One region of the Lysinibacillus sp. NPDC086135 genome, then DNA from elsewhere that is predicted to be linked to it. Evidence: riboswitches for the same ligand, from Rfam matches in the RefSeq annotation. Region 1 holds a riboswitch; the other holds the start of a gene.
The links. A riboswitch is a leader RNA that binds a small molecule or an ion and turns the genes downstream of it on or off. The one in region 1 is predicted to bind FMN.

Region 1 (12,227 bases):
TAATAAATTTATTTTGGAAACCCATGACAATAAGCCACAGGACGAGCAATCAAACCAAGGTGTCAATGCTATGGCGAAAAACTATCAAACAGACATCACATTATACAAACAACCCGACGGAGCTCTTCCTGGAGATACAGACAATCTTAAAAAATTGAGAGATTACTCTATTCGTGTCAATCATCCGTTAAAAGAAAACAGTTTTGCACTGTATCAAATGAATTATCGCCTCAATGAGTTGAGACAGATGAATTTTAATTTAGTGAATAAAGCAAATGAAGAAGATTCACTAGGACAAATTGAAATTGATTTAACGAATCCTAAAAAAGAATATGATTTAGGAAATGGTTCTTCAGTACAGATTCTTGTGTATACACCAGATTTTTCTGGTTTTAAAGATGGTGAACCACAAACACAAACATCAATACCAAATAATCCAGCATTTATATTTAAAATGACAACACCAGAAACTCCAAAAGGTGAAGTAAGCTTTGTAGAAATTAGGAAGCCGCCTTTTGAACCACTTGGTGAAAACAAATATAGAATGAAATTCACAGGAGTAGAGACGCGTAATTCATCAAACTTTACAATTCGTAAGGATAGTACGATACCAATTTTATTTGTCGGCGGTATTATTTTCATGATTGGTGTAGTAATTGGCTCGTATTGGAACCACCGACGTTTATGGTTGCAGGTGGAGCCTGATGGCCGAGTGTTGATGGCTGCCCATGTGAATAAAAATATGTTCAGTATGAAAAAGGATTTAGATACAGTCACTACATTTGCTGGTCTACCACCATATGAAGATCAGTTAGATGCGTCAGAAGATGTCAAGAAATCCACAAAGGAAAAGGAAGGTGACAACACCTTATGAGTTTGATTGACATAAGTAGAAACCTATTATTTGTAGCATTCATAGCCTACCTAGTTGCGACTTTTTTATTTGGTGGTTCGATAAAGCAATCGAATGCAACAGGCAAAAATACCGAAAAATGGGGTAAGGTTGCAATTGTTGTCACGATTATAGGTCTACTTTCGCAGCTTGGTTATTTTATCACTCGTTGGATTTATGCAGGGCATGCACCTGTTAGTAATATGTTTGAATTTACGACTGCGTTTGGAATGTTCATTGTTGGGGCATTCGTTTTGATTTATTTTATTTATCGCGTGACGGCTCTGGGCTTAGTAGCATTACCTGTGGCGTTATTAATAATTGCCTATGCGGCGATGTTCCCGAAAGAAGTAACTCCTTTAATGCCATCTTTACAAAGTTACTGGTTAACAATACATGTTATTACAGCTGCTTTAGGGCAATCACTTTTAGCAATTAGTGCGGTAGCAGGACTAATTTATTTATTAAAAGTAGTTGATTTAAAGAAACCTTCTAAACAACGTTTCTGGTTAGAATCGGTAATGTTCTTCCTTGTTGTAGTCGTTGGTTTCGTAATTGCTACATCTGTTTTTAGTTTGATGGGTTACGATTCAACATATACTTATGTTGATAAAGAGGGTAATGGACGTCAAATTGAATACAAAATGCCGCCACTATTTGGTATGAATGAATATAAGGCGGTTGAAGAACATGGCATGTCTCCGTTAGTAGAAATGCCTCCGCTCATTAATGCGAAGAAATTAACATCGGTTGTGTGGTCATTATTAGTAGGGTCTGTTTTATACTTATTGATTCGATTAATTGCACGACGTCGAATTAGTGCGATTTTCCAACCTTTTGTCAAACGAGTAAATTTACAATTAGTTGATGAAATTGGTTATCGTTCAGTATTAATTGGCTTCCCAGTATTTACGTTAGGTGCTTTAATCTTTGCAATGATTTGGGCACAACTTTCGTGGAGTCGTTTCTGGGGATGGGATCCGAAGGAAGTATGGGCACTTATTACATGGTTATTCTATGCAGCATTCCTACACTTACGTTTATCGAAAGGCTGGGAAGGTGAAAAATCTGCATGGTTAGCATTAATTGGTTTTGGAATTATCTTATTCAACTTAATTGCTGTTAACTTGATTCTTGCAGGTTTACACTCATACGCATCAGCATAGACTAAGTTGATTTTGAGCACATATGAAATTTTTTACGTCGCTAGTATTGGAAAGAAGAGGCCTTCTTGCTGTGGCAAGAAGGCTTTCTTTTCTTTTCTTTTCAATATGTGCTGTACCATGTACAATAGAAGGTAGAGAAAGATTAGAAGAGAGGGATCGTGAAAGTGTCAGAAAATATTTCAGTATTAGTAGTAGATGACGAGGATCGTATTCGACGCTTATTAAAAATGTATTTAGAGCGAGAAGGGTACCTTGTTGACGAGGCAGAAAATGGTGAACAAGCGATCGAAAAATCTTTGGAAAAAGAGTATCACTGTATTTTATTAGATATTATGATGCCTGAAAAAGACGGACTTGAAGTTTGTGCGGAAATCCGTGAACGAGCAGCAACACCAATTATTTTATTAACTGCAAAAGGCGAGGAAGCGAATCGTGTACAAGGCTTTGAGCTTGGAGCAGATGATTATATTGTAAAACCATTTAGTCCTCGTGAGGTTGTGTTACGTGTGAAGGCTATATTACGTCGTTCACAAGCATTCTCACCTTCGACAAATGCTTCTTCTTCAAAAGATTTAGTTGTCTTCCAACATTTAATGATCGATCATGATGCTCACCGTGTAACAGCAGAGGGTATTGAAGTAAATTTAACGCCTAAAGAGTATGAATTGCTTTATTTCCTAGCTAAATCACCAGACAAAGTATTTGACCGTGAACAATTACTAAAAGAAGTTTGGCATTATGATTTCTTTGGCGACTTACGTACAGTTGACACACATGTAAAACGTTTACGCGAAAAGCTCAACCGTGTATCTGAAAACGCTGCAAAAATGATTGTTACTGTATGGGGCGTTGGCTACAAATTTGAGGTTGTCAATGAATAGAATATGGAATAGTGTTGTCGGGAAGCTATGGGTAACCATATTGCTTCTCGTTTCATTTGTATTGTTTGTTTTCACGGTTTTAATGCTTGAGTTTCTTCAAAATTACCATATGCAACAAGCAGAAAGCTCCTTGCGTCAAACTGCAGCAACAGTTGCAAGTATAGTAGATGATAATGAAACAGCAGAGTCGACTTCGGAATTATTAAAAGATATTTTACCTGAAAGTACAAATGCACTTATTGCTATTAACCATGATAGAGTTTCTTTCGCTATGCAGGAAGGTGTCAATAAAAAAGAAATACAGGATATGATTTTAGCCAATAAATCGTTCCAAGAAGTTTTTCAATCAGATAAACCGATTATTAAGGAAATGATGATGCCCTCTTCCACGGACGAAGAAAAATTGGAATCGTATGTTGTGCTTGGTTTCCCGCTAAATGTGGAAAATGCTGTGCACGGAGCTGTCTTTATTTATCAAAGTCCAGATGCGCTGCATAAAACATCGAAAGAGACGACGAAAATTGTCTTTCTATCAGCTTTCATAGCCTTTGTATTGACGACATTTTTTGCGTTTTTCCTTTCATCACGTATTACGTCACCATTACGTAAAATGCGTGAGCTGGCGTTTGAAATTTCTAAAGGGAATTTTGAAGCGAAGATGCCGACTACACAAAATGATGAAATTGGCCAGCTTGCAGTTGCCTTTAATCAAATGGGGCGTCAATTGAAACACAATCTAGAAGTGATCAATCAAGAAAATGAACAGCTTTCCAATATATTAACATCGATGACAGACGCAGTTATTACATTTAATCGTGACCGTACAATATTATTAAGTAATCCACCAGCGGACCGTTTAATGCAAAAATGGTTTGTTACTAAGGGGTCACAAAGTGCGAAACCAATTCCGCCAGAGCTTTATCATATGCTCGATCATGTATTGATGTTTGAGGATAAGCTTGAAGAAGAAATTGAGATGGATGGAAGTTACTATACGTTTACGATTAGCCCTCTTTATAGTGAGGAATCGATACGTGGAGCGGTTGCGGTTATTCGTGATATGACGGAACAGCATCGTTTAGAAAAACTGCGTTCAGACTTTATTGCCAATGTGTCTCATGAGCTACGGACGCCAATTTCGATGCTCCAAGGTTATTCAGAGGCTCTAATGGATGATGATTTTATACAGGATCAAGAAGAACGTAATGAGATTACAAAAATTATTTATGATGAATCGAAACGTATGGGCCGTCTCGTAACAGATTTATTAGACCTTGCGCGTATGGAATCGGGGCATATGACGCTGTACAAGGATGAGCTCCCAATTAATTCAACATTTGAACGTATTACTCAAAAATTTGCACAGGTTGCAAAAGAGAAACATGTTCGTCTAATATTTGACAGTGAATTTAATGACGAAGCTTCGATTAGTATAGATGAGGATCGAATTGAACAAGTATTAACGAATTTAGTTGATAATGCTCTCCGTCATACTGATGAAGGGTCAGTAACAGTGAAGGTTGAGCAGGAGCCAACCTTTGCCAAAATATCTGTCCAGGATACAGGGCATGGTATTCCTCAAGAGGACTTACCATATGTCTTTGAACGTTTCTATAAAGCAGACAAGGCGCGTACACGTTCTAAAGGCGGAACTGGCCTAGGTTTAGCTATTGCTAGAAATATTGTCAAGGCACATTCAGGCAATATTATGGTAGATAGTGTGCTGAAAGAGGGGACTACCTTCACCTTTTATTTACCTTTTGATTCATACTAATAAAGAGTGGTATTAATTGGATGTAACTTCTGTGGACATTTAGACGACAAATATAAAGAGAACGGGGGTGGAGTGCTTTGAATGACTCCGTGTTCCATCGATTATACGATGCATATCATCAAGATGTGTTCCAGTTTCTTATTTATTTAGTAAAAAACCGTACACTTGCTGAGGATTTAGCGCATGAGGTTTATGTTCGTGTATTGCGCTCATATGATCAATTCGCAGGAAATAGTAGCGAAAAGACTTGGCTTTTTGCTATTGCTAAAAATGTCGCTATTGATCATTTTAGAAAGCAGGCTGTACGCCAAAAACATTCACTTGATTTTTTTGATTGGGAAACGGAACAGCTGCATTCAACCACACCATCACCGGAAGACGTGCTGCAGGCCAGTGATGAATTTATACAGGTACAATCAGCGCTTGAACACTGTACTGGTGATCAAAAAATGGTCATTATTATGCGCTACTTTCAAGATTTATCGATTGCAGAAACTGCACAAATACTAGATTGGACAGAAGCGAAGGTAAAAACTACTCAGCACCGTGCTATTAAATTTTTAAGGCAACAGCTACAACAGGTTAGAGAACAGGAGGCGAAATGGCAATGACACATAACCAATTTGATGATGACCAACTTGAGCATCTATTAAATAATGCCCCTAAGCTTTCTGACCGCCGTTCGAAAGAAGAAATATTAAATCGATTACTGACAGATGCTCGCTTGCAGGATAATACCCATCTTCAAGGAGCTATACAACAACCAATAGATGATGAAATAATATCACAAGAGCAACAACATGTTACACAACAAGAAAGTACAGAGACAGCAACAAAGAAGAAAGTTCATAAATGGCCGATCTTTATGAGTGTTGCAGCAGTTTTCGCTTTAACAGTATTTACAAGCTCGACGTTGCTAAATCATAATGATGCAAAAATAGACCAGGCTAATGCGCCTGAAACCTCTCAATATTCAACATCGCCAGACAGTCATGTAGCGAAAAGCTCTGTCAACCACGATAAGATGATGGAATCCAACAACATCGTAGCAGAACATTCAAGGATCATGTCTCTACGATCATCTGTTTATGAGGAAGATTTAACAGATGCAGTAGTGTTTCATATTGGTTTGGCAAATCGTGATAAGAATAGCGTACCGATGACGTATATCATTCCAAATGAACGAGTTGCTACTGATTTTCCGAAGAAAAAGCCTACAACATTACAAATGTATGAAAAGTATGCGCCGCAAATTGATGAGAAAGCAAATGGTTTTACTAACTATCATCCATATAAAGGAGAATTAAAGGAGAAGGGCGATAAACTAGTTCATGTATTGCCGAAGAAAAATGATTATGATGTTGCTTCAGCAGATACGAATGAATATTTAGACACTTTACAGGATACATTCTCAGATTCAGAGTATAAAGATGTTGAGTTTGAAAATTCTGATGGTACAGCCTACAAATTTTCTAAGGATGAAGAGTCAAGTAAGCCTATGGTCTTAACAAGCTCAAATCATTTTAATTATTATTTATATAAAGATGAAAATGGAGCTGAATATTTATCACCCGATACTCGTAAAACTTTTTCCACTGTAACAGAAGCGCTTACCGTTATGCGAAATAAAAATGATGATGTATACGTTCCAGTTGTACCGGAAAATTTAACATACACTGTGAAAGAAGTAGCAGAAGGTGTTATTGTTATATTTGATGAGCCGCTTGATTTAACGACCATGGATACTGTTCGGGCAACTCAAATGATAGAAGCTATGATGCTTACTGCTGCAAGTTTTGATCAACAAATACGTCTAGACAATGTTGTACAGGAAAGCTGGGAGGGATTTGATTTAAAGAAATTCTTGCCAAAGCCTGTAGGAGCCAATAAACGATATATGCCATAAACAGCCTAACAACAAATAAATATTTGGAGCATTCTCGCCGCTATATGTGCATGAATGCTCTATTATTTTTTTTGTAGCGAAAGCAAAGCGTCCTGTACAGAAGTGTCTCTCACCTCTAGAATGAGATGAATATGGACTTAAGCTACTTTTACGTGATTAAAGCATACAAGTTTAATCGGATTTTTTTAAGCAAAGCTATTTACTTTTCTCTAATAATTCATTATAGTAAGGCTATGAAACAAAAAAATAATGATTCATCTTCGGGGCAGGGTGAAAATCCCGACCGGCGGTAATAGAGTTGTAAATCGCTAATGTTTCCTTTAAGACATATTAGCTCGCATGATTTACGAAAGGCTCTTCAGCCCGCGACCTGTGCAAATGATTTTTTGCATGGCTGACTTGGTGCAATTCCAAGGCCGACAGTTAAAGTCTGGATGGGAGAAGATGGAGGTACGATCGTCATTCATTGTTATGAATTTAACTATGTACGAGCGTTTTTTCGATGTGATTTCACGCAGCGTATGCTCAGAAAATAGTTAATTAATGGCGTTTTTTAATCTTGCCTATTCTCCCTTATGCTCTTTTGCATAAGGGTTTTTTCATGATGATGATCGATTAGGTCGTAACCTTTCTTCTTGCGAGATTGAATCAGCAAAGAGGAGAGAGTTTTCTATGAAGAAAAATGTTAAACTTCAATCGTATATTACGATTGGCATGCTGAGCAGTATTTCGTTTTTATTAATGCTTTTTAATTTCCCGATTCCGCCGTTTCCAGCGTTTTTGGAAGTGGACTTCAGTGATATGCCAGCATTACTAGCGGCGATTACTATGGGACCTATAGCCGGTATTTTAGTAGAATTATTTAAAAATGTGTTGGACTGGGTTTTCTCAGGCACGCCAACGGGAGTACCGGTAGGACATATTGCGAACTTTGCAACAGGTATTTTATTTATTCTACCAGTGAGCTTTGTGTTTAATCGCTCCAAAACAGTTAAAGGCCTTATCGGAGGTTTAGCTGTTGGAACAATTGTAATGGCAGTAGGAATGAGCATTCTTAACTATGTTGTGTTTTTACCTATGTACACTTACTTTTTAGGTATGGAGCCTGTTGTAGGTGATTCACTATATAAAATGATCGTAGCTGGTATTTTGCCATTTAACATTGTGAAAGGTATTTTAATTACCATCATCATGGCATTACTATTCACAACAATGCGTAAATGGATTCATCATCAGCGTTCCATGTATATGAGTTAATTTCGAGAATAAAGTATGATTTAGGATAGTGTTCAAGTAATGACACCTTATTGGACTGTTAAAGTCTAGGAGGTGTTTTTTTGTTGCTTAAATTTGCAATTGCAGATTTTTTAGATGAGAAAGAGTTACAGAATTTAAGCAATATACACTGACCTAACAGGGAAAGATGGTATTAAGGTAACACAATTATCAGATGATATTGACGAATCTCAATCGAAGGAATTTTTTAAAAGATATAGTGGGCGATATACATGTAAGAAACCACTTCTACAATACAATCGAAAGGGAAAAGAAGGTCTAATGTTCTCAAGGGATGATACATTACCTATAAGTGTATTTGAATTTACTCGTTGTGTATTGTGTGATGAAATCGGGGTTGATGGGTTTTTGATTTACTGTTATCTGAAATATCGTAGCAAGATGTTTGGTTATGCTCCTGCAACTGTATTCAACAATGAGATTATTGACGTTGTTGGTTTTAAAGAGAGAAGAATTCGTGCATTGATTCAGAATTTAGAACTAGCAGGTTTGATTGAGGTTGATAGAAAGGTTTCGAAGAAAGATGGTTCTTTTGCTAAAGAGCAATACCTATAAAATCATACATAAGGGAAGGTAATTCCTCCCTCTTTTTATATACCACTAAAGTGCGAAGGTGACATTTTGGTATGTTGCTTTTAGATTCCAAAGTAACTCAATTGTTTCAACTTTGAGTCAGCTTACAACAACAATCGTAGCAAGCTTACAGAGCCATTTAACGAGCTTGTAAGAGTTGATAGATTTTGCTTGGGCTTGTTTCAAGGGACTTTAGGAAGCTTACCTATTTCGCGAAAAAAAGTAAAAATCCAACAATCACTATTTACAAACTTTTCACCGAATTAAAATTAAACAATATATGTTGGAGCTATTATTTATCGCTCAAAAGTGTTAAATGAAGGAAAGATTGACTATTACCCCTATCTCAAATATTGGGTTTATGATAACATATATTTGAATCTTTTAACTTTAAAAAATATGAAAGGAAGTGTAATAATCACATATGAAAAAGATATTGAAACCATTGATTAGTGTTATTGCCATTGGTACCCTCTCTCTATCTATAAACATAGATAAAAATGTATTAGCTAATAATATTGCAAATACATGTGAGTATGATTCGGCATCGAATGTAAACCCTGATTATTCCACAATGAACTGTTTGTTAACCGAAACAGCACTGAGTTATGATGTTCCACCTGAAATTGTGAAGGCAATAGCGGAAGGTGAAAGTGGAAATTGGCGTCATTTCGATAGTAATGGTGAAGCGATTGTGACAGCTGATAATGGAATTGGCATTATGCAAATTACAAATCAAGCTGGCTACAATCAAGATAGACTAAAAAGCGATATTGTCTATAATATTCAAGCTGGTGTAAAGACTCTAGATAATATGTTTAAGCGGAAGGATTTGCCTAGCATCAACGGTGGGGAAAGAGATGTATTGGAACATTGGTACTTCGCTATCATGGCTTATAACGGTACTAAGCCAGTAAATAGTCCAATTGTCCAAGCAACTGGTGAAAGAAATGCAAATGCCTATCAAGAAAGAATTCTCCGAATTATTGAGAAATTGGAATTAATAGACTTAACAGAGCTGCCTTTTTTACGCGAACATTTTCAATATGATTCAAACAGCAAGGAAAATATTAAATTTTCAGCGATGAACTATCCTTTTGATTTACCATTAACAAAATCAAAGTATTTTTTTAAAACAAATCAGAAAGTTAGTGCAACAACTAATGTAACAGTTAGGACAAGACCTACTAAGGATAGTCCTTCTATGGGTACTTTACGTGAAGGTGAAATTGTTACCATTACGGGACCTTTTGAATATGAAGAAGTATCAACGAAGAAAAACCATTTTGTTTGGTATCCTGTGAAAAGAAATGACGGGACAGAGGGGTATGTGGCATCAAGTTATTTAAACTACTCAGCTTCAACCCCAACCCCAACACCTCCAGTAACACCGCCAACAACGGGAAACGTTGATGTATCAAAGTTTGCTGATTACAATGCAAACCAATACTGGGCTGAGGATTTTAAGTGGGCAGTCAACATCGGTATCATCAGTGGATACCCAAACGTGAAAAACCCATCAACAGGCAAGTACGAAAACTTACTTAAACCGTACACTAACTTAACGGAAAACCAAATGTTAACTATCCTATTCCGTTACTTCAAACCATCAGAACTAGCTTCAACGAAAGCTAATACTACATGGTATGGTGACGTAAACTACCAACTGGCTACAAAATACTCTCTACCAGTTCTAGGTGCAAACACAGCATCCAAACAAGCCATTGCAGGTAAGGATATCACACGGGGTAACTTCGCTCGTATCTTAGCTTCAATGCATTATGGTAAGACTGTATCTCAGTCAGAAGCTATTAAATTCCTTCGTGATAATGGTTTAACAACTACTAAAACAAATGAAGAGTTTAAACCAAATGATTCTCTAACAAGAGCGCACACAGTAGCATTCTTCCACCGTTACGAGCAAATATTCAATAACTAAATTGCTACTTACAAGTGAAAAGGTGACTATAAAAGTCATCTTTTCTCTTTTATGTTTAATAAATCCTTTCTTGACACTCCTCGAACCTTTCATAACTAAATTCATTGACACAGATTGCTTGATGGGAGCTACAAAGTCTTTTGTTAAGCTGTGATTGAGAAAGTATAACAAAAGGACTTGTGTGTAATTTTACGCACAAGCCCACAGATTGATGTGTGATTTAATTCATTGTTTATCCTCAGAGGTTCTTCTACCTAACCCCCAGCCTACAAACACTCTTACAAACGCACCCATTACACTATATCGCATGATAGAAACTATGTAATCATATACAGGTACATAGGTTGTAATACTAGTATCAGAATTTCGAGGTTTTTTTATGTAGAATGGTTGAGATGTTGGATAATATTACGTAAAAGTAACATATAGAATTAATCTAGTCGAGTGTATTATTTTATTGTAGAATAAGGAAGAGTTGAGTAAGTTAGAGGAGTTTGAAGAGATGAGTGAAAAAAAGAGTCAATGGTCTAGTAAACTAGGCTTTATTTTAGCATCGGCTGGAGCTGCAATCGGACTGGGGGCAATTTGGAAGCTTCCATATGTTACTGGACAAAGTGGCGGGGGAGCGTTTTTCCTAATTTTTGTTCTATTTACATTGTTGATTGGTTTACCGATGTTATTATCAGAATATATTTTAGGACGTGGTACACAGTCTGAGGCTGTGACTGCTTATAAAAAAATTGCACCTAGGAAAACAGGTTGGGCTTGGGTTGGTCGTATGGGTGTGCTCGGCTGTTTTTTATTATTAAGTTTTTACAGTGTTGTAGGGGGTTGGATTTTTATATATAGTGGCCTTGGTGTGACTGGGGCTGTTATTGATCCTTCCGTTGATCCTAGTGAACTATTTGCAAAGATTGTAGGAACACCTTGGATTACATTACTAGGTTTAGGGCTGTTTACGCTAGTAAATGTATTAGTTATTTCACTTGGTGTGCAAAATGGTATAGAAAAAGCCAATAAGTGGATGATGCCTTTATTATTTATTATGTTTATTGTGCTTGTTGCGAGGGCTTTAACATTAGATGGAGCAATGGAGGGGGTTAAATTCTTCTTATGGCCTGACTTTTCCAATATAACTGGAAAGGCTATATTAGAAGCGTTAGGACAGTCCTTCTTTGGCTTAGCGGTAGGGTTTTCTTGTCTTGTGACGTACAGCTCCTATTTAAAGAAAGATGTGAGCTTACCTAATTCCGCAGGCTCCGTTGTTCTTCTTACTGTGCTTGTATCTTTTTTAGCAGGATTAGCAATTTTCCCAGTTGTATTTGCTTTTGATTTAGAACCAGCATCTGGACCCGGCTTACTGTTTATGGTTTTGCCAACAGCATTTAGTCAAATGCCATTTGGTGAAATATTCTTAGCGATGTTTTTATTATTATTTTTATTCGCAACGTTAACTTCTTCATTCAGTTTGTATGAAATTATCGTAGCGGCATTTATGGAGAAGGGACGTATGTCTCGTTCTGCATTGACGATGCTACTAGGTGTAGTAGTCTTTATTGCGGCGATTCCTGCAGCGCTTTCATCAAGTACATTAGCTGATGTATCAATTTTTGGAAAAACGATTTTTGATGCAACTGACTTTTTAGTTTCTAATTTAATGCTTCCGTTAGGTAACTTATTGATTGCTAGCTTTATTGCGTATGTAGTTGATAAAGAATTTGTGAAGAAGGAATTATTAATAGGAAGTCAAATGGGGCAGGGGTTTTATTCAACGTATCGATTACTGATGTTAATAGTAGT
Region 2 (12,227 bases), on a different contig from region 1:
TGTTCTGTCTTTACCTCTAGCCCATTTTCCATCAAATAGCTTGCCGCTGGATTGCTTGCTAAAAAGTTAACTGTAGCTAAATTTACTTTGTGATTTGTAATGCTTGCGATAAAGTGCGGTATATGTTCTACCTTGCCTTTTTCCAATAACACTAATTGATAAAGCACTATGTGATCGATTGCTCCATCCATATACCATACTATTTTATATAACATATAACCAATCGCTTCATTATTCTCGTTGAAAAAAACTTTAGCTTCACCTTGTTTATTACTTTGCCAGCTACATTGCCAAGGAACATCTTCCTGATAAAAAAATAAATAAGGAAGCTGCTCTGGCCGAATAGTTTCCACATGAATTGCGGCTTGTTCCTCTACTTTTGCTTCATATTCGCCACTTAAAAATAGCAATTTATTTGTAATTGTATAGCCATGCTTCTCATATAACGCAATTGCTACTTTATTCTCTTTTATAGCTTCAAGCGTTGCAACTTCCACATTCTCTCTTTCATAGATGGCGTTTGTTTCTTCCATTAAAACACGAGAAACACCTTGACCGCGATAGTCGGGAGAGATACCTGTTCCACCATTCCAAGCGATTTTCTTACCATCCATTTCTCTAAAGCCATTTAATACAATACCTACAGGATTATTTCGATCAAATGCGACAATTGAAAGCTCTGGCGATAATCCTTCTTTAACGAGTCGATTTAAAAACATCTCTTCATTCATTTCTATTTGAACAAAATATCCCTCAAAGCCTTTATTCCAAGCTTTTAAAACTTCCGCTAAAGTGCACTGTGAAACTGTTTTTATTTCCATGCTTTTCTCCCATCCCTAGCTTAATTAGAGCCACTACCTAAAAGTGGTAAATCTTCTAAAGTTAATTTTTTTATTATTTCATACCCATTTCCAGGACCTTTTGGCCTAACAATAACCATTCCCATATTAGAAATATTCCCTAACCCAACACCTTCAGGAAAGCTGTGGGCAACGATCACTTGATTCGTACCCTGTGGTGGCTTTCTTTCTAACATCGATTGCAGATTTGATAATATATTTGTTTTTTCAACGATAGGTATGTTTCCACCCAATTTATAAATTTCATACCCGATTGGATCAATTTGGATATAGGCATATGGAAATGCGAGCTGTGCCGTTTCAATTGTACGACAAAAAGGACTTGCGACAATCGGTGAACTGATCGGGATTTGATAATAGCGAAGCATTTGTCCAAAGTAAATTGCCTCCCTTCGCCCAACTTCAGACAAATTTCTTTGCGTATAGCAATCTTGAAAATTTAAATTTGTCTGATCTACCCCGACAGTTGCTTGGCCATGCCTCGCATACAAAACGAATCCACCCTTTTTCAATAAAGAAAGGATTGATTTATCCAAATATTTCATCTCCTCCTAATAGAGTACCATTTTGATTATTAATAATATATGAAATGAATCGCTTAAAAAATGTAAAAATGAAAGTTAAAAAAGCGCGAGTTACTTCACCAGTAGAGCAGCTAATTTAGTCAACAAAGAGCTTGGAGCAGTTCGAGGATTATGCTAAGTTTGAAGCTTATATTTTTAAAACGGATGGCAGATGAGTTAGGAACACGGCTAGAAGGAGTAGAATCGATAAAAGCAACTACTGAATTTTTATCAAAGATGAGTGAGGAATATAAAAACTATTTAGAGAGCGTTGCTTAGAAATGCGGGCGTATAATAATTGCAAATAAAGCCGTCCAATCCGACGGCTTTATTTGCATTACTTTAACGCTTGATTTTAAAAATTTTATGAAGTTTAGAAATTTACTTTATTGGAATGGTAATTATTGCTGTTGTCTCTAAATGTTTTGATGAATCGATAGAAATTTGACCGTCGTACTTATTAACAATTTCATTCACAATAAACAAGCCTTGCCCTCTTATTTTTCCACTTTTTGTCTTTTTAGTGGAAAATCCTTGCTTGAATATTTGCCCTGCCTCTACAATATTTGGTCCGGTATTTGTAACCTTAAATTCATATTGCTTATCATCAGCTTTACAGCAAATTGTAATTTTTCGTTGCTCTTCCGGTAATTCATTTGCCGCATCAATCGCATTATCTATTAAATTCGACAAGATTTTGATTAAATCCGTTGTTTTAATTTTATTAAATGCATCCTGTGAGACTGAAAAAACCATATCAATATTATGATTTTGTGCAGTTAGTTTTTTCGTTTGTAATAATATCGCCAAGCCAGGATGATCAATATTTAATTTGAGTGACTTAATAGCCTGAACCTCTTTGGATAGTGAAGATAAATATTGTTTGGCCTGATCAGGTTTGTCTAATTGCAGAAATCCATGTAACACTTGTATATGATTTGTGAAATCATGTCTTAAAGAGGACACGGAAGTGATTAAAGTTTTAATTTCTGCTTGATATGTATCTTCTGTCGCTCCAACTTCCTCCGCTACTTCTTTTTGATACCATCTCTGTAAGAAGAAAACAGAGCAGATAACGATTAAAATGAGTAAACCATTAAAAATAAAGATAAAAAGATTGTCTTTGATCACTTTTCCCTTGATGCCATTTAATGTGTCTGCACTAATATCAATGCCTATGTATGCAATATTCTTCCCTGCTTTATCTTTGACCGGTGCACCAACAGTTAAGTAAGACCCGTATACAGGATCTGATATTACTTCTGTTACAAATGTTTCTCCTTTATAAGCTCTTTGCACTTGCATCTCGGGTACTGTACAGTACATTCCGATATCAAAGCCTTTAAATTCAGGTGGTAAACCCATAATCATTGCTTTGGATACCTTTGGATTCTCAATCTCTAATGTATAAACAAATAAGGCACCTATTTTTACTCTTGCATCATTTAAGTAATTTCTTAATTGCCAATAATAATTGTTTTTCACAGGGTTATCTAAAAATTGTTTGTACGCTTCTACATCAATTGAAGATGCAATAGAACTAGCCGCTTCGAGACTTTGGTTAGCTATTGACTCTTCAACTGTCTTTTTCATTTTTATGTAGGATGTAAAGATGTTTAAACTGGTAAACAATATTAATAAGATAGTTGATAGTAGTAAAATTAGTTTTATTTTTCGTGTTTTCATACAAACTGGTACTTCCTCATCTATAGACATGAATAATGCCTTAATTTAGTTGGGCTTGGCTTTCGCATCAAATACAAAAATCGTTAGCCGAAGTTAACATCAAGTAAACTTCTTTTTTATAGTTGTTCAATTATACCTCTGCATAATGACGTCAGGAATCGACTTTTTGTAAATACATAAGATTCCGGATTTTTCGCCTCTCTAAATAACAATATTCGTTCTATCTTATCATCCCAAGCAAGTTTTGACTATTCCCAACCCAATTATCGCCACTTACTTTTGGGCTATCTCCTTCCCATATTGATGTTGGAGAAGTCTGTCAGGAACTGATAAAATTCTAAAACAATTTTTATTTTTCGAGCGAAACACCCTTCTAGTCGCAACCATTAGTTTAATAATCCTTCCCTAGAAAGTAAACTAAAAAGCAGAACAAACTTTTATCATGCCCCCTTTATTATATTTTACTTAGTCCATTCCATCGTTTAGATCAATCCAACCTTTTAACCTTTTAGGAAGCGTTAGCGCTTCGTCCAAATAATCTTTAAAAGAAATTGTAACAGTTCTGCGTCCTCTCCTAAGATTGACAGACCCTGAATATTTTTCTTATTTTTCTCTTTCATACTCGTTGCTTGAATTGTAACAATAAGTGCTTCTTCAATATTTTTACATTGTTCTAATAATATTCGGATCAATCGTTGAAGCAATAAAGCCCCCCACCACGGTACTCATTGTTGACAAAATGTAGACCAACAACTAACCCACACTCATTCATCCCATCAAGTCTACCGATAATTTGTTGGCTAAATCCAACACTTGCATATCCATTTATTGGATGAGAAAATACAAGTCTTCCATCATATAATGTTGGTCTAAAATCATAGTCTCTAATATAATTTCCGTCTTATACCAAAGATGTACAGCCCATTTCTGGAAAGGTAATATTATAGCCACTATACATATCAATGACTGAATTCGGCGTTTGAGCTAATCCACCTTCCATTTTTTGCAAAAGACTAGGGGAATGAAATCGTAGTAGTTGTATTGCCATTTGTTCAGAGATTCATACTGTAGTGGATGACAAGTTGACAGTAGTTCTTTACCTTGCCGAAAGCCCAATTTGCCCCTTAGATTTATAACTTCTACGATTAATTCTTCATAAGATCTCATTACTTTTCTCTCCTTACCTAATAAAAGGTCAAGTGAAATAAGACATAAAAAGATCAGGCCTATAAAAGCCCGATCTCTACATTTTAAATATTTATTTTTTCCTACTCGATGTCTTTGTCTTATCCTGTACATTTAAAAATTTAGGTCGCGTACGATAACCTGCTGGAGATAAGCGAAATAAAGATCTTTTTATCTCCTGCCAATCTAAATCTGCGCCCATATTTAAGAATGGAACACCTAATACTCGTATATTCGCAGTATATAGAAGTATGAAGAACACCGAAATGAAGAATCCAAATAACCCAAAAAAGGCAGATGCTAAAATGATGATAATCCTGAGAATACTCATTGCTGTTACGATAGACTGATTGATAAGTGTATAGGCTGCTATACTGGAAGTAGCGATAACTACAATCATGGAGGGGCTCGTAACACCCGATTTAATGGCTGCATCTCCTATAATTAACCCCCCAACAACACTTATGGAACCACTAATAACATTGGGTAAATGTATATTTGCTTCTCGAAATAATTCAAACATAAAAAGCATCATTAATGTTTCAAGAATTGTTGGAAATGGGAGACCCGTTCTTGACTCAACAACTGTTGCCAATAGAATGAATGGCAATTGCTCTTGATGGTAGGTTGTAAGTGCAAGCCAAAAACCTGGTAAAAGTACACTTATTAAAATAGCTATTATTCGTAGTATACGCTCCATAGAACTTATAATAATCGGATACTCATTATCCTCACCGGATTTAAAGAGTAACATTGAATTTGTAGGTGTAATAACGGCATATGATACACCATCAACTATGATGATAATGCGCCCTCTACTTAAAGCTTGCACAGCATAATCAGGGCGTCCAGTATAATCATGTCTTGGTATAATTTTAGTACTTTGTTCAATTCTTTCCATTAATAAATCCCCACTAAATACAATATCCGTATCAATTTGCTGCAGCTGTAATTTCAATTTCTCAAGCATCTTTTGATTGACGACATCTTCAAAATAAAGTACAGCTACAGTTGTTTTGGAGCGTTTACCAAGTTCAAATGTTTCTACATTTAATGAATTGGTAGGTAATCGTTTTCGTATTAAAGCAATATTAATAAAAACATCCTCAATAAAATCATCTCTCGGACCTCTGACAACTAATTCAAGAGTTGTTTCTTTAGGCTCCCGATTTGGTTTTTTTGCGATATAACTCGAATACAACAAATTCAGATTTTCAAAATATAGTAAAACATGCCCTTTATAGACTCTAGTCATCGCATCATCTTTACTTGTTATTCTTTGAAGATGGGGAATGTGTAAATTATTTTGTATATGTTCCTCTAACAATTCCTCCGATTTTCCAGTAAATAATGATTGTACTCGTTGTACAATAACAGTCTGGAGTAACCGCTCATCCATCATCCCTTCACATTTTATCAAATGTACTTTATGTTGCTGAAATAAATATTCTTGGAATATTACATCAGCAGAGCGTTGAAATAGTGACTTCAAAGATTTCAAATTTAATTCTTGTTGCATTGAAGAAATATCCCTCATCTCCTACTGAGCCAGCTCCTAATTAGTACATTTATGAGTAATAACACAAATACACTTACGGCTATTTTCCCCATGGTCTAAAAAAATATTCAAGAAAACTTTAATGTTCTAATGCTTTTTCAGAATAATTCACCTACGAAATTTTCATACTATTATTAGAAAAACTTATCCAATCATCTTCTTTAAATTTGCCATTTCAATAGCAGACATTGCTGCATCATAGCCTTTATTTCCTGATTTAGTCCCTGCGCGCTCAATCGCTTGTTCAATACTTTCTGTAGTAACAATGCCAAAAATAACAGGTACATTTGTAGTTAGTGATACATTAGCAATTCCTTTTGCTGATTCATTACATACATAATCATAATGTGTTGTTGAGCCACGGATTACTGTACCTAATCCAATTATTGCATCATATTTCTTTGTTTCGGCTAACTGTTTTGCAATGAATGGAACTTCAAATGCACCAGGAACCCATGCTACATCGATAGAATTCTCATCCACACCATGACGCTTTAAACCATCTAATGCACCGTCTAATAATTTGCTTGTAATAAATTCGTTGAAACGACCAACTACTACTGCTATTTTTAAATCCGTACCAATTAATTGTGCTTCAAATGTTTTACCCATTGTTCTTTTCTCCTTTTATATAGACATTTTATTTTCTTCCATTATTTGTTGACGACGATAAGTGGCCAATGCTTCTATGGAAATCATTTTTAAATGATGTAGCGCTGCATATTTAACAAGGTCATTAAAGCGTAGCATTTTGCCATTGTCCCCCATAATTTCACAAATAATGCCCGCAGGAATACTATGACATAGCTTGGCCAAATCAATTGTAGCTTCTGTATGTCCTCTACGCTCTAATACACCATTTTCCTTTGCAATTAACGGGAATACATGACCGGGTCTACGAAAATCCGCAGCTTTCGCTTGTGGTTCTAGCATTTTTTGTATAGTCATTGCCCGTTCAAAGGCACTAATTCCAGTCGTTGTATCTACATGATCTATACTAACGGTAAATGCCGTTTGATGATTATCTGTATTAATACTAACCATAGGCTTTAATGCTAATTTTTGTGCAAGATCCTGTGAAATCGGCGTACAAATAAGACCTCTTCCATAGGTCGCCATAAAGTTAATTGTTTCTGGGGTCATAAATTCCGCAAGTGCGAGTAAGTCCCCTTCGTTTTCTCGGTCCTCGTCATCTACTACAATGATCATCTTCCCTTGTTTTAAATCCTCTATTGCTTCATCAATTGAATGTAGCAATATCGCCACCTCCAGTTCGTAAAATGTATTATATCCATTATGCCTCGGCATAATTGCGTCAGGAATCTTTAACTTCTTTAAAGCAGATGTTTGGACTTCTGTACCTGTCGCTACAAAAATAATTGCTGAAAGAAGTCAAAATCCGTTTTTTGCTAAGAAGTCTCTTGAGATGGTTGGTGGTTCCTGTCCACGCTTAAGTTGATGCAAAATGTATTTTCCAACTAAATCGGTTTCTATATTGACGAGATCACCAATTTTTTTCATACCTAAAATAGTTTCCTTGTATGTGTGAGGTATCAGTGATACTGTGATACCGTTTTTCTCGACATGAAAAAGTGTTAGACTCGTTCCGTCAATTGTGATGGAGCCCTTTGGCATACAGTAGCTCGTTAACCCCTTCGATAGTTCAATATCAATATAGACTGCATTTGCTAATGGTCGCTTACGCACTATTTTCCCTACCCCGTCTACATGTCCGGATACAAAATGACCACCGAAACGTCCATTAGCTGACATAGCGCGCTCTAAATTTACCGGATCTCCAACTGCGAGCTGCTGTAAATTTGTTGCGCTCACTGTTTCAGGCATTACATCCATCGTTAGCTCTTGTTCATTAAAATATATCACTGTTAAACAAACACCATTGACCGCTATACTGTCTCCGAGCTTTACGTCCTCTACCATTTTCTTTGAAATAACGGTAATTTTCATACTTTGACGATCGCTTTGCATGGTTTTTACGGTACCAATATCCTCAACAATTCCTGTAAACATTTTTTCACCTACTTTCATTCATTTAATAATTTCCGTTCAAACAAAAAACCCCTTAAATAAAAGGGGTTTGGGAGTTTATCTACATAAGACGTCAACAAATAAACCTCATGGATATAATTTTTTTCCATAGGCTGTCATCTCATCGTTCTTCTCCCATCCAGACTGTCACTGTCGGTTTTGGATTTGCACCAAATCAGCTTGCGCTCACGGACTTTGAATTTCTTCATCACCGCCGATTGGGAATTTCACCCTACCCCGAAGAACTACTGCTATTCAATTTTTTAGCCAAATAAAACAAAAACTACTTCCCGACTATAAAATGGGAAGTAGTTAACATAAAAGCATACTCAAACAAACCTTATAAACTCAAGCGAATTTAAAAAGCTCACACTTTTACCCTTCTCCCATCCAGACTATAACTGTCGGTTTTGGATTTGCACCAAATCAGCTTGCGCTCACGGACTTTGAATTTCTTCATCACCGCCGATTGGGAATTTCACCCTACCCTGAAGGATATTTTTATTTAGCTATTTCTTACGATAACACTATTTTATTTTATTATCCAGATAATTCTTAATAAAAAATTTTTCTCTAACTAATTTCGCTTTCGTAAATTTGTACTGACGTTGGGTTTTCTCTTGAAATGAAGATAATACAGCCATCGCCTTTGGTCATTATAAAAGACCAAAGGCGTAACTGTTTAAAAAGGCAATAAATTATACAGTTAAACTACCATCAACAGAGACAACAGTACCAGCCATGAAGCTTGCTTTATCTGAAGCTAAGAATAGGACCACTTCTGCTACTTCTTCTGGTTCACCATGGCGTCCCATGCGTACACGTGCCATTTCTTCTGGTACGTATCCTGTTTTTTCAAGCGTTTCACCAACACTATGGAATAATGGTGTAACGATACCACCTGGACACACAGCATTAACACGAACACCTTTATTTGCATACTCGATTGCTGCACCTTTCGTTAAACCAATACCTGCATGTTTACTCGCGGAGTATACAGCAATACTGTGCTCTAGACGAATACCTGCAGATGAAGCAGTATTTATAATTGCCCCTTTGCCCTGTTTTTCCATTACTGGAATGACATATTTCATACCTAGGAAAATACCTTTTACATTGATATCCATATAACGATCGTATTCTTCTAATTCAACCGTTGTAAATGGTGCAAACTTTTGAATGATGCCAGCGTTATTGAATAATACATCGATACGGCCATACGTGTTTATAGCTTGCTGTACGTAATTGTGAACATCCTCTACTTTAGAAACATCCACTAGAACGAATATCCCTTCAATAGGAACACACCCCAATCTCTTCTGTAATAATGGCAACTTTCCGACATAATATTTCTCTATAAGAAATATTCATTGATTTTCACCCTTGCATTACTAAACTTACATTAATAAATAACAGTAGTTTAATTAAGCAATAACTAACTTAGAATAATAAAAGCCATATTAGAAGCAACTCTATAATTAAGGAACCTCTTGTCATTTAGCACGTTACTGTATAATGGCATTTTTTTATCTGCTTGACATTAAAAAATAATAGTGATATTGTGAGTCATTGTTCTTGTCAACGTTAACAATGAACGCAACGAATATGATTAGATTCCCTTCTCACATTGGAGGTTTTATTATTGCAAAACATCTTGAAAAAAAAATCCTTTAACAAAGGTATATTTTATACATTTATCGCAATTTGCTTTATCGCTTCTGTTTTTTTCGTTTATCACAACGAAGCATTTTATGACCGTCCAATTGCAGAAGTTATAAAAACGGAATTACAAGAATCAAACCCTGTTATCGATATGTATGAAAATGAAGATCATTTATATATTCAGCAAATTACAGCTGTATTAAAAAATGGTGAAAAAAAAGGTAAGCTTATTCATTTTACCAATGAGTATTCAGCATCTGGAGCCTTTGATCAAGAGTACCATGTTGGAAATAAATTATTTGTTTCTATTAAAGCAAATACAAACAAAAATGGAGATTTAACTGGGGCTATTTTAGACGTGAAACGTGATCAGTTTGTCTTGATAGTGGCGTGGATTTTTATTGTTGCTTTGCTGATTGTTGGTAAAAGACAAGGGTTATTTTCAATCATCAGTTTAATTGTAAATTCTCTTGTATTATCCTACGCTTTAGATTTATATATATATTCCAATATAAATTTGATATTTATTAGCGGGGTATGTGTTCTTTTATTTACGGTCATTTCTTTAATTCTCATTAACGGCTTGAATGAGAAAACATATGCAGGGATTGTTGCAACACTTATCGGAACATTTATTTCGCTATTGATTAGCGCTTTAGTTCTGTGGATCACAAACGAGAACGGACTTCGATATGAAGAAATGCAATTTTTAACGCGCCCATATCGAGTGATTTTTATGGCTGGGTTATTTATTGGAGCACTAGGAGCTGTAATGGACGTCTCCATCACAATGGCTTCTTCAATGTTTGCTTTATTCGAGCAAAACCAAGATATATCTGACCAAGCACTGAAAACCTCAGGAATTGATATCGGGAAAGACATTATGGGAACGATTACAAGTATTTTGTTTTTTGTTTATATTTGTGGCTCAATCCCTATGTTGATTTTATATTTGAAAAACTCTTATCCATTAGGGCAAACACTTTCCATGAACCTTTCATTAGAATTAGCTAGGGCCCTAGCAGGTGGAATCGGTGTTGTCTTAACGATTCCGATCAGTTTATACACTTCTATTTTTTTCATTAATCGAAAGAGGGCAAAACAATGAATGTATTAGTATGGTTAACTGCCATTTTATTCATTTTAATGATTGTTATTGGTGGGAAAAAAGGTGTACGATCTTTTCTATCTTTATTTTTAAACTTTGGAGTGCTCTTTATAACTATCTTTTTAATGACCAGTCAGAAAAATAGTCCGATTTTATTAACGCTCATTGCCTGTACCGTCATTAGCTGGATTAGCTTATTTTTTATTAATGAAATGAGCAGTAAAACGGTAACTGCATTCATATCTACAATGATTACGATTGTAATTTTATTACTATTCATTGTTTTTGTAACGGAGCAATCAATGATTCGTGGATTCGGGGAAGAATCCTCCGAGGAAATCGGCATATTTTCCCTTTATATTGGCGTCAATTTTGTGCAAATTGGCGCTTCCGTTATTATTATGAGTACGATTGGGGCAATTTTGGATGTTGCTATTTCCATTGCTACTTCCATGCATGAGATTCTTCATCATAATCCTTTCATTAGCAGAAAAAAATTATTTACATCAGGTTTAAGCATTGGAAGGGACATTTTAGGTACAGATACAAATACATTATTTTTCGCTTTCTTTGGTGGTTATTTAAGCTTGCTCATATGGTTTAAAGATTTATCTTATTCAATTGGTGAAATCATTAATTCTAAAGTATTTGTCACTGAACTTATTATGATATTCTGCGCAGGCATTGGAATCGCACTCATCATTCCTATTACTTCCTCGGTAAATGCATATTATTTAACAAAAAAACGAGATACAACACAAGATGTTTCATAATTGTTGTACCTGTCACCCAGCTCAATACCAACGGATGACAGGTACTTTTTTATCCATTCAATTACATAGTAATTTTAAAGATGATTTCGTTATTGATTTCAACGCATTTTTCGGTACAATATTTACCAAGGAGATACCTTACTCCCTTTCATCAAAAAAACATTTACACTTTAGTAAAAAAATTATTCATCAATGGTAATTTACAATACGCTGTTTCATATCCTGTATAATCATGTCATTATTTTTTGAATAGGCAGTAACATTTTCAAGAAAAAAACGTCTTTACAACTAGATTATAAAGGAGAAAATTTGTAATGAAATATATTATCTTTGATTTTGATGGAACACTGGCAGATTCTACAGCAGTGTTTACATCAGCTTGGAATACGATTGCACAAAAATATAAATTTAAAGGAATAGAGTTAAAGGAAATCGAATCATTAAAAAAATTATCTATAGCGGAGCGCAGTAAATTATTCGACTTCCCAATGTATAAATTGCCCATGATTTTACCACAGTTTTATCGCTTATATCGTCAGTCATTACATGATGTTCATCTCTATGATGGCATTAAAGAAGTCCTTTTGGAAATTGATAAAAGAGGCTATAAAATCCTTATTATTTCCTCTAATTCACAAGAGAATATTTTAGAATTTCTAAAAATGAACGGCATTCATTGTGTGTCAAATGTACTTTGTTCAAACCGTATTTTCGGAAAAGATAAAGTGATAAAAAAATTTTTAAAGGACTCAGGCATTACCCCTTCTGAAGTTTTATACATTG

Region 2: it holds a riboswitch for FMN, as region 1 does, so the genes downstream of both, ribE (riboflavin synthase) here and ACIPKN_RS09550 (ECF transporter S component) in region 1, are expected to answer to the same signal.

The regions. Positions count from the first base shown of each region.
Region 1 covers NZ_JBIVCA010000005.1:177,223-189,449, reverse strand. Annotated here, with positions in the region: gene resB (cytochrome c biogenesis protein ResB) at 1-874, shown strand, start outside; gene ccsB (c-type cytochrome biogenesis protein CcsB) at 871-2,058, shown strand; gene ACIPKN_RS09570 (response regulator transcription factor) at 2,223-2,939, shown strand; gene ACIPKN_RS09565 (ATP-binding protein) at 2,932-4,713, shown strand; gene sigX (RNA polymerase sigma factor SigX) at 4,791-5,324, shown strand; gene ACIPKN_RS09555 (RNA polymerase subunit sigma) at 5,321-6,619, shown strand; FMN riboswitch at 6,872-7,069, shown strand; gene ACIPKN_RS09550 (ECF transporter S component) at 7,292-7,876, shown strand; gene ACIPKN_RS09545 (hypothetical protein) at 8,264-8,470, shown strand; gene ACIPKN_RS09540 (SH3 domain-containing protein) at 8,913-10,427, shown strand; gene ACIPKN_RS09535 (sodium-dependent transporter) at 10,930-12,227, shown strand, end outside.
Region 2 covers NZ_JBIVCA010000017.1:110,051-122,277, forward strand. Annotated here, with positions in the region: gene ACIPKN_RS20165 (GNAT family N-acetyltransferase) at 1-821, opposite strand, end outside; gene ACIPKN_RS20170 (histidine phosphatase family protein) at 842-1,405, opposite strand; gene ACIPKN_RS20175 (hypothetical protein) at 1,565-1,702, shown strand; gene ACIPKN_RS20180 (ATP-binding protein) at 1,805-3,109, opposite strand; gene ACIPKN_RS20185 (hypothetical protein) at 3,628-3,813, opposite strand; gene ACIPKN_RS20190 (carcinine hydrolase/isopenicillin-N N-acyltransferase family protein) at 3,798-3,998, opposite strand; gene ACIPKN_RS20195 (spore germination protein) at 4,368-5,813, opposite strand; gene ribH (6,7-dimethyl-8-ribityllumazine synthase) at 5,997-6,464, opposite strand; partial or broken gene ribB (3,4-dihydroxy-2-butanone-4-phosphate synthase) at 6,516-7,109, opposite strand; gene ribE (riboflavin synthase) at 7,245-7,883, opposite strand; FMN riboswitch at 8,025-8,150, opposite strand; FMN riboswitch at 8,276-8,401, opposite strand; gene ACIPKN_RS20215 (SDR family NAD(P)-dependent oxidoreductase) at 8,600-9,178, opposite strand; gene ACIPKN_RS20220 (YibE/F family protein) at 9,544-10,671, shown strand; gene ACIPKN_RS20225 (YibE/F family protein) at 10,668-11,444, shown strand; gene ACIPKN_RS20230 (HAD hydrolase-like protein) at 11,759-12,227, shown strand, end outside.